2 linked regions of the Aliamphritea hakodatensis genome follow. The protein of the gene in region 1 interacts with the protein of each later gene in a pairwise test. Links are inferred from orthologs where the notes say so. Each region holds a gene or a part of one and is shown in the gene's direction. Other genes may lie near its edges.

Region 1 (5,206 bases):
AATACGTGCCACCTGAGCACCGACGACAAGCGAAACAGATTATGTCGAAAAGAGATTTTTACGAAGTACTGGGGGTTGCCAAAGACGCCTCAGACCGGGATATCAAGAAAGCCTTTCGCCGGATGGCGATGAAGTATCACCCGGACCGTAACCCGGACGACAAAGAAGCAGAGGAAGCTTTCAAGGAAGTTAACGAAGCTTACGAAATACTGTCTGATCAGCAGAAAAAAGCCGCGTACGATCAGTACGGCCATGCGGGTGTTGATCCGAACGGCATGGGTGGCGGTGGCTTCGGCGGCGGTGCCGGTGGTTTCAGCGATGTATTCGGCGACGTGTTCGGTGATATTTTCGGTGGTGCGGGTGGCGGACGCCGTCGCAGTCATGTGCAGCGCGGTGCGGATCTGCGTTACACCATGGACCTTACACTGGAAGAGGCGGTTAAGGGCTGTGAAAAAACCATTACTGTACCGACTCTTGTAGGCTGTAATACCTGTGATGGCAGCGGTGCCAAACCGGGTACCAGTGCTAAATCCTGCGGTACCTGTGGCGGTGTAGGCCAGGTGCGGATGCAGCAGGGTTTCTTCTCAGTACAGCAAACCTGTCCGACCTGTCATGGCGAAGGTCAGGTGGTCTCTGATCCGTGTAACGACTGTCACGGTCAGGGCCGTATTGAAGAAACCAAGAAACTGTCGGTGAAAATTCCGGCAGGTGTTGATACCGGTGACCGTATCCGTCTGGCGGGTGAAGGTGAAGCCGGTACTCACGGCGGACCGTCCGGTGATTTGTTCGTGCAGATGAATGTTCGCGATCATGCTATTTTTGAGCGTGACGGGAAACACCTTTTCTGCGAAGTGCCGATCAGCTTTATCGACGCGGCATTAGGCGGTGAGCTGGAAGTACCAACGCTTGAGTCCCGTGTGAAGCTGAAGATTCCGGCTGAAACGCAGACGGGCAAACTGTTCCGCCTGCGGGGTAAAGGTATCAAGCCGGTTCGCGGTGGTGCTGTGGGTGACCTGTTAGTACGGGCAATCGTAGAAACGCCGGTTAACCTGAGTAGCCGCCAGAAAGAACTGCTGCGTGAGTTTGAGTCCGCGATGGACGACAGCCAGCAGCATCATGCCCCTAAGAAGACCGGTTTCTTCGACAGTGTGAAGAAGTTCTTCGAAGATATGACCTAAAATATAAACAGGGTCTGCAGCAGTGCAGGCCCTGTTTTGCAAGAGATTGAAGGCTCCTGCGAGTATCCTAGCCCGGCAGGGGTGTCTGTAGCCGTCAGATAGAGAGCCTGTTATGAGTGAATGGCCAGTGGAACCGGATGCCTTATGGCAACTGATCCAGCAAGAAGCGCGTAAAGAAATTGAGCGTGAACCTTTCCTTTCCAGTTTTTTCCATGCCAGCATTATTGGTCACAAGAGCCTGTGCGCGGCGGTCAGCTACTTGCTGGCGAGTAAACTGTCAGATGATGTGATGCCAGCTGTTGCCCTGCGCGAACTGATTGATGAGGCGCTGCGGGCAGATCCGGGTATTCTTGAGTCTATCTGTCAGGATATTGTAGCGGTGCGAACCCGTGATCCGGCGATTGAGCGTTTTACCATCGTGCTGTTATACCTGAAGGGCTTCCATGCCCTGCAGTCTTACCGGATTTCACACTGGATGTGGAGCCAGGGGCGCTATTCAATGGCACTGTATATTCAGAGCCGTGTCAGTTCGGTGTTTCAGGTGGATATCCATCCGGCAGCCCGGATTGGCCACGGGGTGATGTTCGATCATGCTACCGGCATTGTGGTGGGTGAGACCTGTGTCATTGAGAATGATGTATCTATCCTGCAGGGGGTTACGCTGGGAGGTACCGGTAAAGAAAGCGGTGACCGCCACCCTAAGATCCGTGAAGGCGTGCTGATCGCCGCCGGGGCAAAAATTTTCGGTAATATCGAAGTGGGTAAGGGGGCTAAAGTCGGGGGTGGTTCGGTTGTGCTGGATGAAGTGCCGGCCCACACGACTGTCGTTGGCGTGCCCGCAAAGGTTGTTGGCCGTCCGGATGTTGCCAAGCCGGCACTGGATATGGACCAGAATGTTCCTTGCGAACAGCCGTGCGCACCGGAATAAACACAGAGCTGAATAATACATTTATACCGGCCTGCTCTCTGCGGGCCGTTTATCAGGATTAAACCATGATTCGAGTAGCAGTTGCCGGTGCCGCAGGCCGGATGGGAAAAGCGAATATCCAGGCGGTTGAAGCCGCTGAAGGAATGCAGTTAGGTGCGGCGATTGTCAGTCCGCAAAGCAGCCTGATCGGTGCAGATGCCGGCGAGCTGGCTGGCGTTGGTAAGCTGGGAGTTGCCCTGTCCGGTTCGCTGGAAAGTGTTATCAATGACTTTGACGTGCTGATCGATTTTACCTCTCCTCAGGTGACGCTGCAGAACATGGCGCTTTGTGCTGAAAACGGCAAGCGCATTGTGATTGGTACAACCGGCCTGACTCCTGAGGAACGTGCCGGGCTGGACAGCTACGCCGATAAAATGCCGGTGGTCTTTGCCTCGAATATGAGTGTCGGCGTTAACCTGAGCTTTAAACTGTTGGCGATGGCGGCTAAGGTTCTGGGCGATGACTATGATGTTGAGATCATCGAAACCCATCATCATCATAAGGTGGATTCTCCTTCTGGCACTGCGCTGAGCATGGGTGAAGCTGTTGCCGGTGCACTGGGGCGTGATTTGCGTGAATGTGCTGTCTATGGCCGTGAAGGCCAGGTGGGGGCGAGAACCCAAAAAGAAATTGGTTTTGCGACTGTCCGTGCCGGTGATGTGGTCGGTGATCATACGGTCATGTTTGCCAATGAAGGCGAACGTTTTGAAATTACCCACAAAGCCAGCTCCCGTATGACTTTTGCAAAAGGTGCCGTACGGGCAGTAAGCTGGTTAAGTGAACAGCCGAAGGGTGTGTACAGCATGCAGGATGTGCTGGATCTGAATTAATGCTGCGCATTGTGCCTTTAAAAAGCCCCGGTATAACCGGGGCTTTTTTGTTTGCGGAAACGGTTAAAGGAGTAAGTTTGTGTATAAATTATGTTTTTTTGTACCTGAAGAGAATCTGGAAAACGTTAAAGAAGCGCTGTTTGCAACAGGTGCAGGCCGCATTGGGGATTATGACAGTTGCTGCTGGCAGGTGTTGGGCCAGGGGCAGTTTCGGCCGCTGGCGGGCAGTAATCCGCACATTGGCAGTATGAACCAAGTGGAACGGCTGGCGGAGTGGAAGGTCGAAATGGTGTGTGAAGACAGCCTGATCCGGCAGGTGGTTGCTGAGCTTAAGCACACTCATCCCTATGAAGAAGTGGCTTATGAGGTGTATAAGCTGGCCGAATTCTGATCAGGGGGCAGAGGATCGTTAGGCAGTTTGCCGGGCATTCTGGCAGTTGTTTATAAAAATTGAGGAGTTATGCACGTATTCTGTGCATAAGCCTGTGCAATAGATTTGCATAAGGTTCTGATAAGCGCATTAAGTTTATGTTTTTAAACGTTAATATTAACTTGTTCCAATAATGGTCAGTATATGTGAAGAGGCGGTGGTTAAACATAAATTTATCCAGTTTTTCTGTGGATTAGCATGTGAATAACATCTTTATGACTTGCAGATAAAGGCTGTAGCCCAGTAATGGCGGAGGAGCTGAGAATTGGTGATAAAAAGATCAGCGCAGCTGAAATGGCTGGCAGCTTTCATTGCGCTGTTATGGATTGTTGAAGGCGTTAATCAGCTAACCGGTGGCGGATTACGTATATATGGATTAATTCCCAGACATACAGAGCTGATGTATGGAGTAGTAACAGCACCGTTTTTACACGGCAGTGTTGAGCACTTACTTGGCAACACTGTGCCACTGGTGCTGCTGGGCGTCTTAATCATTCAGCTGCGGCCGCTGGCCTTTGTAACCTGTTTTGTAATTCTGGTCAGTGGTTTGCTGGTGTGGATCTTTGGCAGGATGAGCATTCACATCGGTGCTTCCGGTGTGGTCATGGGGTACTGGGGTTTTTTACTGAGCTATGGCGTGTTTACCCGCTCTTTCAAGGCTGTTGCTTTCAGTCTGCTGACTATCCTGCTGTATGGCGGGCTGGTCTATACTCTGCTGGATTTTAGCCGGCAGGTGAGTTTTGAAGCCCATATCGCCGGGTTTATCAGCGGTATTCTCTGTGCCTGGTGGCTGGCAAAATTCAGACCGCTGATCCGGCGTAAAAAGCGTACGGATAAGGCTTCAGACTGAAGCCTTGTTGAGCGGGCGCTTTGATGGCGCGTGTATTTCAAAGTGCCGCAGAGGGAATTTCTGGTTGTGTCTGTCATCAAAATAGCAACGCAGTGCATTGGTAATGCTCTGAAAGGCAATGTCTTCCCAGGGCACCTCAGCTTCGCTGAACAGGGCAACCTCAAGGCTCTCTTCACCGGCTGAGAAATTCAGATCATCCAGTGTCGCGAGATAGATCATCTGAACGTGGTTGATGTGCGTCATGGAAGTAAGACTGTATAGCTCAAGGTTACTGACTCTGGCGTTAGCTTCCTCGAGTGTTTCTCTGCGTGCAGCCTGTTCTGTGGATTCGTTGTTTTCCATGAAGCCGGCGGGAAGCGTCCAGTAGCCGATTCTTGGTTCAATGGCCCGTTTGCAGAGTAGCACCTTATCTTCGAAAACCGGCAGGCAGCCGGCAATGATTTTAGGATTGGAGTAATGGATTTCAGCGCAACTGATACAGACATGACGTGGCCGGTTGTCACCGGCAGGGACTTCAGTGCGAACCTGTGCCCCACAGCTGCTGCAAAATTTCATACTGGCTCCTGATAATCGTATTGGGATCAAAGTGTACCGCAATTTTTTCCCGTTCGGCGAGGGTGGCGCGACTAAACTTTACCTGTTACGCCGGGTATGATGGAAAGGAGTTAATACGTGGAGGATATATGATTCAGGATTTAGCGCGTCGGTTACATGCCAGTTCACCAAGGGTACTTGAGCATGAAGGGGCTGAGGCGGCTGTTCTGGTGGCGCTGACCAAGAGTGATGATCCTCAGGTGGTGCTGACCCGCCGGACAATGCATTTATCCTCCCATGGGGGCGAGGTGGCGTTTCCCGGGGGGAAAAAAGATTTTGAAGATGCGGATTTACTGACGACCGCGCTTCGCGAGGCCCATGAAGAAGTGGGGTTGCCCCCGGAGCGGGTGGAAGTGC
Region 2 (12,532 bases), 840 kb from region 1 along the record:
ACACTGTTTACTGATCAGCTTACCGGCGGTTTTAAAGGCCCGCAGATGGTAATCATCCCCCGGGGACGCTTCATGATGGGCGACCAGCAGCTGATCGGCGATGATAACGAACTGCCCAGCCACGAAGTCAATATTGGCTATAAATTTGCGCTGGCCCGCAATGAAATCACCTTCAGCGACTATGACCACTACGCCCTGGCCACCGGCCAGCCGCTGCCGGACGACAACGGCTGGGGGCGGGGCAACCGGCCAGTGGTCAATGTTACCTGGCAACAGGCCAAAGCCTACACCCGCTGGCTGGCAGACATCACCGGACAGCCCTACCGCCTGCCGACTGAAGCTGAATGGGAATACGTTGCCCGGGCAGGCTCAGACAGCAACTACTGGTGGGGTGAAAAACTGGAACCGGAACGGGCAGTCTGTGGCGAGTGCGGCAGTCCCTGGGACGGCAAACAAACTGCTCCGGTGGGAAGTTTCCCCGCAAATTCATGGGGAATTCATGACATGAGCGGTAATGTCGACGAATGGGTGGAAGACTGCTATCAGGATTCCTATATCGGTGCGCCGGTAAACGGCGATGCCCGCCAGGATGGCAGCTGTGAGTTTCGCGTCATGCGGGGCGGTTCCTGGTTTGATATCGGCCGGGTTATCCGTTCTTCCAGCCGTTACCGCCACCCGGCCAATGCCAGCAAAAATACCTGGGGCTTCCGGGTCGCTCTGAATTTACCGGAAGATACACCGGACGTATCAACGCTTAACGAGGAATAATATCATGCACAGGTTTGTTACCGGTGTCGTCACTTTACTCACCCCGGCGCTGACGCTCGCCGCCGGAATCAGTATTGATGCCAGCCAGCAAAAATCACTCACAGTGACACTGTACAACGACAATCTTGGGCTGGTCAGAGACACCCGGCAGTTACCGGCTATTCCTGCCGGCGAGAGTATATCCGTGCAGGATGTCAGCCATCAGATGATGAGTGAAACCCTGCGTTTTGAAAATGCCGGCGAAGTACTGGAACAAAATCTCAACACCAACCTCATCAGCACACAGGCACTGTTACAGCACTATATAGGCAAAAACCTGCAGCTGGCCCGGACAAATCCGGCAACCGGGCAGGAAACCCGTGTTTCTGCCCGCCTGCTCAGCAACGACGGACAACTGGCGACTGTTGAGCGTGACGGCAGTATCGAAAGTATCCCGGTAAACAGCAATGGCTGGCGGTTTATCTTTCCGGCCCTGCCCGCAGGTATGCAGTCCAAACCCAGTCTGGAAATCACCACCGGCGGCAGTAAAGCCAACCGCGAAGCCATACTGACCTATCTGACCCGTGGCCTCAGTTGGCAGATGGATTATGCCATGACCCTGAATCAGCAGGGCAACCGGCTCAGCCTCGACGGACTTGCAACACTCAACAATCAGACAGGGGTCGACTTCAACGACAGCAACATTCTGTTAATGGCCGGACAGGTTAACCAGCCACCGGAAAACCTGCGTTACAAACAGGAACGGGGCATGATGGCCATGGCGATGGCCGACGGTATGGAAAGCGGCCAGCCGCAACAGTTACAGGATTACCAGCTCTATAAGCTGCCCCGCACCACCAGCCTCAAAACCGGCCAGACCAAGCAGGTTAACCTGATCAGCTCTGACCGGGTAAACACCGAAAAAACCTACCGGTACCGGTTCCCCGTGTATCCGGGGCTCGACCACAATGAATACCGGGAAAAACCGGCCATTGAACTGAGCTTCCAAAATACTGCCGACAGCAATCTGGGCTTTCCCCTGCCGGCCGGTAATGCCCGGGTATTCAGCCCGGATAATGACAACCGGCTGCAATTCATTGGCAGCGCCCGGGTGGAACATACCGCCGCCGGGGAAACCGTCCGCCTGCCAATCGGCAAAGCCTTTGACCTGAGTATTAAGCGCCAGCAGACTGACTTCGAAAAGGTGTATAACGGGCACAAAATGCGCCAGACACTGGAAGTCCGTAACAGCCGGAGCACCGCCACTAAAGTGACACTGAATGCGGATTTCTCACAGGACTGGAAAATTGAAGACAGTAGCCACACCTATACCAAATCAGCGGCAGGTCAGGCTCAGTGGATTGTCGATGTTCCCGGCAACGGCGTAACCAAGGTCAGTTTCAGCGTACAGCTGCTGCAACCTTAACCGCCAAAACGCACCTGTTGCGCCTTCCAAAACGCCAGCTGGCCTGAATCCGCCAGCTGGTGTAAACCGCCTGATTCATATACCTCGATCAGACGTTTAATGGCCAGAACATGCCCCTTTTCACCGGCCTGACGGTAAAACTGCAGTGCCTTATCGGCATCTTCACCGATAACCGGGTAACCCTGTTCGAATAAGCGGGCAACCTGATACGCAGCTTTAGCATCCCCCTGTTCCGCCGCACGGCGAAGATAAATCGCCCCCTGAATCCGGTTGCTCTCATCTTCCCCCCGGTAATGCAACAGGTGCCCGTAAACTGACAACGCTTTGGTACTGCCATTATCCGCCGCCTTACGGAACAGCTTCATAACCAGCTGATGCTTTGCTCTGGACGATTTCAGCAGCGAGCTGCGAAATGCTGCAAAAGCCAACCAACCCAACAGGGGCGCTATAAGTTTCATAAACAACCGCATTGCTATCCTCACCGGAAAATCAGAATAAAACCGATAAAACCAATTTTATTTCAGGCGGACTAAGTAATACATCGATATTTGTCTTGCGTTCGTTATTGCGCTGCGCTTAAATCGAAAAGTTATAGAAGTTATTTCTCTTATTACTTATTTTAGTGAGATCAGGATATCCCCATGAACAGCTTCAGTGATAATTCCCTATCGATCGGTAACACTCCGTTAGTACGCCTTGGCAAAATCGCACCGCAGGCTAATATCTACGCCAAAATTGAAAGCCGTAACCCTGCCGGTTCAGTAAAATGCCGGATCGGTGCCAACATGGTTTGGGCCGCTGAGCAGGACGGACGTCTTAAGCCGGGCATGACCCTGATCGAGCCTACCAGTGGTAACACGGGTATTGCGCTGGCTTTCGTGGCCGCATCCCGTGGCTACAAACTGGTGCTGACCATGCCATCTTCCATGAGCATAGAACGCCGCAAGCTGATGAAAGCACTGGGGGCTGAAATCGTTCTGACCGAACCGGCGAAAGGCATGAAAGGCGCGATTGCCAAAGCGGAAGAACTGGTTGCCGAAAACGCTGACAGCTACCTGATGCTGCAACAGTTTGAAAACCCTGCGAACCCTGAAATCCACGAAAAAACCACTGGCCCTGAAATCTGGCGCGACACAGAGGGGCAAATTGATGTTCTGGTCGCAGGCGTGGGTACCGGCGGCACTATCAGCGGCACGTCCCGCTATATTAAACAGACTGAAGGTAAAGCAATTCATTCAGTCGCAGTTGAGCCGACTGACTCTCCGATTATCAGCCAAACCCTGAACAACGAAGAGTTGCAGCCTGCTCCACACAAAATCCAGGGCATCGGCGCCGGTTTCGTACCGAAGAATCTGGACCTGTCTCTGGTGGACGAAGTCGCACAGGTAAGCAATGAAGAAGCCATTGAAATGGCCCGCCAACTGATGGTTAAAGAAGGTATTCTGGCAGGTATCTCCTGTGGTGCAGCACTGGCTGCAGCCGTTAAGCAGGCAGAGAAGCCGGACAACCAAGGTAAAAACATTGTCGTGATCCTGCCGGACTCCGGCGAGCGTTACCTGTCTACCGCGCTGTTTGAAGGCATGTTCAGCGATAACGAAAACGTACAGTAACACCCCCTCCTCTGACAGACCTGCTCAGCAGGTCTGTTTTTACTTCCCGGCAGTCTCCACAAAATGGAGAATCATGCCTGCATTTTCAAACAAATCCGGTTGCGATTTCTCAGGGTTAAAACCATACTGGCAATTAATCATACCAACATTTGATTAAGACTAAGGAATCAGGTCGCACACATACTGCATTATCTGGTTTCAGTACGCTTAACCAGGTGACCTGACGAACACTGATTCTGCTTGAGTGCCTTTGTGGCAGCAAAATCAGCACCCTGACAGGTTACGATGATGATAGATACCCAAGCTTGCCTTTCCCGCCATCCACACCCTAACCTTGATCTGGATAAATGGCAGACCACCGTCGATCTGATGGCCGAGTTGTTTGGCTCAGCCTGTGGCACCATCGTCCAGTTCCGCCAGCAGGAATTTAATGCAGTCGTTGCCAGCCTGAATGAAGACAACTTTCTGCAACGTAACTCCAGCTGGCCATGGGATATGAAAAGCTTCTGTCGACGAATCGTTGAAACCGGCGAAGGGCTTTATGTTGAAAATGCACCGTGCAACAGCGAATGGAAAGATGCACCTCCCGTGGCAGAAGGCCCTGTGCGCTCATACTTCGGCATGCCCATCACCTGGCCTGACGGCTCACTGTTCGGCACCATCTGTGTCATCGACAAAAAGCTTTCCGACTATTCCGACACCCAGCTGAAAATACTCGAACAGTTCCGTAATCTGATCAATGCCGACCTGCATATGCTGATCAGCTACGAAGAAATCAAGGCACTGGCCATTACTGACGAGTTAACCCAGGTGCATAACCGCAGAGGCCTGAACCTGCTGGGGGAACAGCGCTTCAAAGACGCCCGACGCTTTGGCCAGCATATCGGCATGGTGTATATCGACATCGATAATATGAAACAGCTCAATGACACCGAAGGGCATCAGGCAGGGGACGCCTGTATCACGGGTCTGGCAAAAACACTGCAAGAAAACTGCCGGGACAGCGACATTATTGCCCGGGTAGGCGGTGACGAATTTCTGGTCATGATGCTGACAGATAACGAGCAACAGATTCAGACATTTTGCCAGCGGATCGAACATCAGTTCAGCGAGCAGTTAAAACAAAACCCCGCCTTCCGTATGAACAGCCTCAGCCACGGCTATTGCTTTGCCACAGAGGTTGATGAAACCTCAATGGAAATAATGATCGATAAAGCAGATAAACACATGTACGAAAATAAACAGGCCAATAAGCTGCACCGCTCAGCCTGACCGGCCACCATTTTCAGGACAAAAAAATACCTGCGCAATGCAGGTATTTTTTAACTCTGAACCGATTTGTTTCAGGCGTCGTTCCAGCTTTCCAGCATTGCCAGCCCCGGTGCGAAGAATGACTGCCCCGTCACCGCCACAGTATAGTCCAGCAGTTTGTCGTAAGCACCGCCCTGTTCTTCACCGTGAAACATACTTTCCAGCATCCGGGTAAAAGGCACCGCCGAAGCACCGAAAGACGCAAACAGCAAACCCCGTTTGGTCAGATCACCATAAGGCATACTGTGCCGCAGGATTTCAACAGATTTACCCTGAGCATCTTTCAGGGATGTCCGCTTGGTATGGGCAAAGCTGGCTTTATCTGCGCCGGCATATTCCACATTTTCTGTTTTGGTACGGCCGATAATATCTTCCTGCTGCTTAACCGCCAGCTGGTTCCAGCGCTGCAGATCATGCTCGTAACGTTGCAGGTGAATATAACTGCCACCGGCAAACGGCCCGTCAGCAATCACCGCAACCGCAGCCCGGTCATCCCCCTGAGGGTTCTCCGTGCCGTCAACAAAACCGGTCATGTCCCGGCTGTCCAGATAGCGGAAGCCGTGAATCTGCTCCACCAGCACCAGGTGCCCGGCAAGCAAGGCGTGCAACCGGGATGCCATTTCATGGTTGATATCATGACGGTTACTGCGAATATGCAGCAGCACATCCGCCGGTGTCGCCGGCGCAGACAGCTGATCCCGCTGTTGCTGAGGAAAAGGCAACAGTTCAGCAGGACGCTGAGCCCCATCAAACCGCTCCCAGACCTGCTCGCCGACAGCAAGGGTAACATGCAATTCAGCGCTGGCTCCGGACTGGGATGAAGCATCTTCCATCGCCCGGGTCAGCACCGGCACCTGCGCCAGCAAATGCTTCAGACGGGAGACATCCGCTTGCGGGGATAAATCATACGTAATAAACAACGCATCACTGTTTGCTTCAGCAATGACACCGGACTGACAGAGGGCCTGTGCAGCACGTATTTCAGTCATACCTCACTCCTTTTCTGCTTTACCGGCCTGATTTGGCGTGCCGGCAGCTATCTTTCTGACATTCTGAATATTCAGGCCGGCGGATGGTATTTTAACCATTCACTCCATGACCCCGGATACACCCGGGAGCCACTCAGCCCGGCAATTTCCATCGCCAGCTGGTTATGGCAGGCGGTAACACCGGAACCACAGTAATGTATCACCTGCTCAGCAGGAATATCTTTTAGCAAAGCCTGCCACTCAGCCTTCAGCACATCTGCCGGCTTAAACCGGCCATCGCTGCTCAGGTTAGCCTGTAACGGCCGGTTCAGTGCACCGGGAATATGCCCGGCAACAGGATCAATCGGTTCCTGTTCTCCGTTATAACGCTCCGCGGTTCTGGCATCCACCAGGCAGCTGTCCGCCGCAAACCGGGCAACCTCTTCCCGCCCGGCAATCATTGAATGATCATAGCTGTTCAGCCTCACGGCGCTTGGCTGAGGCATAATAAACTCTGTCACCACCGGGGCTGATGCCGCCAGCCAGGCCGGATAACCACCGTCCAGCACTGCCACATCCCGCACCCCGATTGCTTTCAGCAGCCACCAGGCACGGGCAGCCATCGCGCCCCCGCAGTCATCATACACGACCACCTGTACATCCGGCCGGATACTGGTGGCTTCACATACCTCGGCAAACTTATCCAGCGCCGGTAACGGGTGCCGGCCGGTCTCATCGGTAACCTCAGCGGCAAGATCTTTATTCAGATCCACATACAGGGCACCGGGAATATGGCTTGCCTGATAGGCTTTGCGGCCCTGATTAACATCCATCAGATTAAAACGGCAGTCCCAGATCACCAGGGCACTGCCACGCTCAACCTTTGTTTTCAGATCATCGACGCTGATCAGTGTCTGATTCATAGGTTACTCCGTCATTTCCGGGTTACAGATACTGAGCGAACTCTTCCTGCAGAACATCCAGCTCGTTCTGGGCCTTTTGCTTCGCTTTTTTCTTCAGGCCTTCAACTTCAGCGGCTTTAGCGGCCAGCACGTCACGGGCTGCAGCGGCTTTATCATCAGCCTGCGCGACCTGCTCCAGCACTGATTTAAGCTGCATCAGAATACCGCGACGGCGGCCTTCTTCAGCCCGGGCAATCTGCTCGGCGGATTTTTCTTTCTTCTGCTCTTCCTGCTGTTGCGGTGCCGCTTCAGTGTAGGTCAGCGGACGGATACCGGCAGCAATACGCGCCTGCGCCAGGAACGGGGTTGCAAACTCACGGGCTTTGGCTGCCCCTTTATGCAATTGCTGCTCAACGAAAGCCATGTCCTGCATCAGACGGTTATATTCTTCACGGGGTTTGGTCAGGTAGGCATCCAGATATTCGAAAAGCTGCTTCTTAGCATCCCCCCAGCCGATACCGTTTTCGAACTGACGGCGCATATCAGCCTGTTCTGCCTCGGTGGCAAAGTTGGCAAACAGCTGAAAGATTGTGCTGTCGTCCGCATCCTTAGGCTGACCCGGCTCCAGCGTATCAGTCTTAATCTGCTTGATCAGTTTGTAAAGATCATCTGAGCTGGCAAACAAAGGAATCGTATTGTCATAGCTCTTGGACATCTTACGGCCGTCCAGACCCGGGATCAGCTGAGTCTGTTCATCAACCTGAGCCTGCGGCAGATTAAACAGTTCGCCATAGGTATGATTGAAACGTCCGGCAATATCACGGGCCATTTCAATGTGCTGAATCTGATCCTTGCCCACCGGAATAATATCCGCATTAAACATCAGGATGTCCGCGGCCATCAGAATCGGGTAGCTGAACAACCCCATAGTGACATCATCATCTTCCTGCTTACCCGCTTCACGGTTTGCATCGACAGACGCTTTATAGGCATGGGAGCGGTTCATCAGCCCCTTTGACGTCATGCAGGTCAGAATCCAGGTCAGCTCGGTAATTTCCGGAATATCCGTCTGGCGGTAAAAGGTTGCTTTATCGGTGTCCAGCCCCAGCGCCAGCCACGTCGCGGCAATCTCCCGGGTAGAACGCGCGACACGTTCCGGATCATGACACTTGATCAGGGCATGAAAATCCGCCAGGAAAAAATAACTGTTAAAGTCACTGTTCAGGCTTGCTTCAATCGCAGGCTTGATCGCCCCTAAATAGTTACCAATGTGCGGGGTACCGGTGGTTGTTATACCAGTAAGAACAGTCTGTTTAGTCATCTGAATTCTGCTTAGGTCTGAAAAATTACAAATCTCAAAAAAGGCCGGCACCTGATCAATAGCGGTACCTGGAATAAGGCCATCCATGATACTCGCTGGCGGCTTAATTAGAAACGCACAGACACGCTTTTTCTCCACCACCTTGCGACTATACGCCCTACTCTGAACCCGACTATAGGCGTAACGATTTCAGCACTTTAACACTGGGTTCAGTACCGGCCCCGGGGTATAATCCCGGACTTTGTGATAACACTGAAAGGAACCGACATGACCGAACTGCTCCCGTCATGGATTGTACTGGCCTCTGCACTGGGCTCACTGGCTTTTCTGATCGCCACCGGGCCAGATAAAAAACCCGCTACCCTGGTTAACCGCCTGCTGATGGCGGCGTTATGTTTTATCGGTGGCTTTCTGTTATCCGCCATGTATTCACGGGTTGTCGGCGAAGCAACTGCCCCCATGATTGTTGCCATTCTCGTTATGATCGGCACCGCCGGCTCCACCGCCATCTTCCGCACCATTGAAAAAAAGCATAAAACCGGCGACCGCGAAAACTGATCACTTTTGACAAGTCCGGCTAACCCGCTAGGCTTTTTAGGGCACCCGTAATTAAATCCCCTGACGGAGGCCCTTTATGGATCGCTCATTACACAGTATCAATACGCTGTTCGCTCAGCTGGGACTGCCCAGTGAAGATCATGAAATTGATCAGTTTATCCGCACCCATACCCTTTTCAGCCAGCGAGTCCGCCTCGACGAAGCCAGCTTCTGGACACCGAGCCAGGCAAGCTTCATAAAAGAATCACTGGATTTCGATTCCGACTGGTCGGAAGCTGTGGATGAACTGAATACCCGGCTCCATGCCTGATTAATATTCCCTATCCTGACGATACACTTTCTAAACTTTCAGTTTGCCGGCCAGTGGTTTACCATCATGACAAATTCACTGGCCGGGTATATTCACAACCATGCTACTTGTTATTTCTCCAGCAAAAAATCTGGACTACGACCCCCCTGCAACCACCAACACTTACAGCCAGCCAGACCATCTGGACCACGCTGCTAAGCTGATTGAGCAGCTGAAAGAGTTTGCGGTGCAGGATATTGCCGAACTGATGAAGCTCAGCGATAAACTGTCAGCACTGAATGTTGCCCGCTACCAGAGCTGGCATCCGGACTTCACCACCGACAACGCCAAACAGGCGGTACTGGCCTTCAACGGCGATGTATATACCGGCCTGAATGCCCCTGCTTTCAGCGAAGAAGATCTCGACTTTGCTCAGCAGCATTTACGTATCCTGTCCGGCTTATACGGTTTACTCCGGCCACTGGACCTGATGCAGCCTTACCGGCTGGAAATGGGTACCAAGCTGGCCAATCCGCAGGGGAAAGATCTGTATGCGTTCTGGGGCAATGTGATCACCGCTGCTCTGAACGAACAGTTGCAGGCACTGAACAGTGAAGAACTGGTTAACCTTGCTTCCACCGAGTATTTTAAATCGGTCAAGCCTAAAGGCCTCAACGGCCGGGTCATTACCCCGGTATTTAAAGACTGGAAAAACGGCCAGTATAAGATCATCAGCTTCTTTGCTAAAAAAGCCCGCGGTCTGATGTGCCGCTACGCCATTGAAAACCGTATACAGAATGCTGAAGACCTGAAAGGATTCGATCTGGCTGGCTATCAGTATGATGAAAGCCTTTCCAAAGGTGACACCTGGGTATTCACCCGGAAAGAAGCCCTGTAAATACAGGTTACAGATACAAAAAAGGCGCGGTTCCTGAGGGAACAGCGCCTTTTTTATCGCCTGATCAATCAGGAAGGCTGTTCGATGCCCACGATCATCCAGTCGGCATTTTCCTGAGACATGTCACGCATCAGGTGCCACAACTCACTGAATTCAGTGGTCTGATCACTGTCTTCTTTCATCCAGCCATAGAAGTTGATGGTGGCAATTACATGATCACCGTTATCGATGAAGTTAGCCATCTCAGCCATCACCGATACCACTTCCGTATGCTGGGCTTCAGCCAGTTTTGCACGCTCAGTCTGCAGATGATGCAGCACATCCGGGGACACATATGTCTGAATATCGTCCCAGTCATTACTGTCCCATGCCTTTTGCAGGTGCGCAAAATGCTGCTTGCCGCCTTCCAGGAAGCTGTTTTCGTTAAACCAGTTCGGTAAAACGAAACCACGGCCACCAAAGCCACCGCTGTTAAAACGTGAAGGCTTGGCCACCGGCTCAGACGCCTGGAAATTCTGTGGTTCAGACGTTTTAAAGTTCTGCGGTTGCTGAGCGCTCTGCTGGCTCAGGCCGCCCATACCGGCACCTGCGCCGGCATAATTTGGCCGGGAGCCCTTCTTAAGTATCGAGAATATCTTGAACGCCACAAAGGCCAGTAAGCCCACCAGCAAAATATCCATGAACTGGATACCGTCGAAACCGTCACCAAAGAACATTGCACCTAACAGACCACCGGCCAGCAGACCCGCCATCAGACCACCAAAGCCACTGCGTTTTTTGCCCTGGGCAGTCTTGCCCGCTGTATTTGTTGCCGTTTTCTGGCTGGTAGGCGCTGCTGCAGGCTTAGCCGATTTAGGGGTAGAAAAAGATTTACCAAAGCTCTTACCGCCACCGAACCGCTTGGCCTCTGCGTCCGGTGCAACCAGACCAAAGCTTAGAATACAGGCAAAAAGAGTTACTAACAGGGTACGCATATCATCTCCTGAATCATGCTGATTTTTCAGCAACAGTTACTCGCTTACATAACGGCCGCCAGATTATTTCAGTCAAGATAGTAGCGGTATAACCGGCAAATATAAAGTTCAGAAACGCTTAAGTATGCGTGAAAGAAGGTTAAAACTCGGGTCTTCTCCGGTCAGAATATAGAAAAGAATATTGTAATTCTTAAGAATCCACTCCATCCGTCCCTTCGCCGACGACAACCCGCAAAATAACACCTCATCCCCCGGCTCCAGCTCGGTCAGCTCACCGGGCAGCATTGAAAGTACCCCATCCCTGCGATGCAACAGTGGAAAACAGGGCAGTGAACGGTTACGGTCCCGGGAATTTTTCATCAGCGCCTGCAACTTCACCGCCATCCCCTGATCAAACATAGCCATCACTGCCGGCGCAGAAACATCGGACACCTTCACAGACCAGCTGTCCAGCTCCCTGTCACCGGCAATGTTACTCATACGGTTCAGCAACGTATGGGCCCAAACTTCATCGTGATGCTGCATTTTTTCGATAAAGACCGGCAACAGCGGGGTTTTCAGTTTAGCCAGAATACGATTCGCGATGATTCTGCCCGGCTCCATCACAAAGTCTGCCCGGGAATTCTCAAACACCAGCCGGTTAGAACTCAGATTCTGGCGAACAACGGTTACCAGCTTCGGATTGATTTCCATTGCCGTCATAATGATCGACATGTTATCCGCATCATTATGAGTGCCGGCCACAACGGCTACCGCATCTTCTACACCGGCTTTTAGCAGGGTCTCCGCTTCGGTCCCCAGCCCCAGCACGGTATTTTCGTATCCTTCCAGCACCGCCGGATTATCATCCAGCAACACGGTCTCCACATTCCCCTGCCGGAAGTCATCATACAGCGCCCGGCCAAAACGGCCGAAACCACAGATAATCCAGCGCCCGGATGCCTTCTTATACACACTGGATAAAGGCCGGTGGTACGGGTTGACCAGCCAGTCGTAAACCAGATGCATATAGGGGGACTTAGCTACCAGCGAAAGATATTCCGCGTAGGCCCTGAAAGGATCAATAATATGGTTAGTGCCAAATGACGCCAGATTGCGCGCATGGACATCCGACTCAGTACGGCTGACCACAACCCCCTCAGGCTGTAGCAGCTTACTGGCAATAGCTATCGACAGATTAACATTATCATCATCCGTCAGGGCCAGCACACCGATACAGGTAGCATGCTGTAAACCGGCATCGTCCAGTACGTCCGGCAAAGACGCATTGGCACACAGGCCCGGCACCCGGATAGGTAAATCATCCATCTGCAAAGCATCAATCCGTTCCTGATCAACATCCACCACCACAGAACGGATGCCCCGCTGGCAAAGCCCCGCAATGATTGCGGTGCCGGTGACGCCGTATCCGCACACCAGATAAAAAGGCTCATTAAAATTCCGCACTTCCTTCGCGAATGAACGGCGTCGCAGGATACGGGAAAAGCCCGGCTCCTGAATCAGCGCCAGCATGGAACCAATACTGTAT

The links.
Region 2: the proteins of cysE (region 1) and cysK interact in binary tests that used the Escherichia coli proteins (3 or more experiments, as listed by UniProt). The link is inferred for Aliamphritea hakodatensis from one-to-one orthologs.

The regions. Positions count from the first base shown.
Region 1 is NZ_AP025281.1:653,511-658,716, forward strand. What follows is about bases 367-3,198. They hold cysE (serine O-acetyltransferase), read left to right. Parts: upstream 367-1,290; coding sequence 1,291-2,106; downstream 2,107-3,198. Other genes in these bases: dnaJ (molecular chaperone DnaJ), read left to right, coding at 367-1,178; dapB (4-hydroxy-tetrahydrodipicolinate reductase), read left to right, coding at 2,172-2,975; PCI15_RS02940 (YqfO family protein), read left to right, coding at 3,055-3,198. In the rest of the region: more of dnaJ, read left to right, coding at 42-366; more of PCI15_RS02940, read left to right, coding at 3,199-3,366; PCI15_RS02945 (rhomboid family intramembrane serine protease), read left to right, coding at 3,674-4,255; PCI15_RS02950 (NUDIX hydrolase), read right to left, coding at 4,247-4,810; PCI15_RS02955 (CoA pyrophosphatase), read left to right, coding at 4,939-5,206.
Region 2 is NZ_AP025281.1:1,482,826-1,495,357, reverse strand. The notes cover bases 1,922-4,798. They hold cysK (cysteine synthase A), read left to right. Parts: upstream 1,922-2,814; coding sequence 2,815-3,783; downstream 3,784-4,798. Other genes in these bases: PCI15_RS06785 (sensor domain-containing diguanylate cyclase), read left to right, coding at 4,069-4,798; PCI15_RS06795 (tetratricopeptide repeat protein), read right to left, coding at 2,170-2,631; PCI15_RS06800 (DUF4139 domain-containing protein), read left to right, coding at 1,922-2,173. Outside these bases: PCI15_RS06805 (SUMF1/EgtB/PvdO family nonheme iron enzyme), read left to right, coding at 1-768; more of PCI15_RS06800, read left to right, coding at 773-1,921; more of PCI15_RS06785, read left to right, coding at 4,799-5,055; PCI15_RS06780 (Dyp-type peroxidase), read right to left, coding at 5,127-6,083; PCI15_RS06775 (sulfurtransferase), read right to left, coding at 6,155-6,985; PCI15_RS06770 (tryptophan--tRNA ligase), read right to left, coding at 7,008-8,285; PCI15_RS06765 (hypothetical protein), read left to right, coding at 8,553-8,843; PCI15_RS06760 (DUF2789 domain-containing protein), read left to right, coding at 8,920-9,153; peroxide stress protein YaaA, read left to right, coding at 9,254-10,030; PCI15_RS06750 (Tim44 domain-containing protein), read right to left, coding at 10,099-11,004; PCI15_RS06745 (potassium channel family protein), read right to left, coding at 11,113-12,532.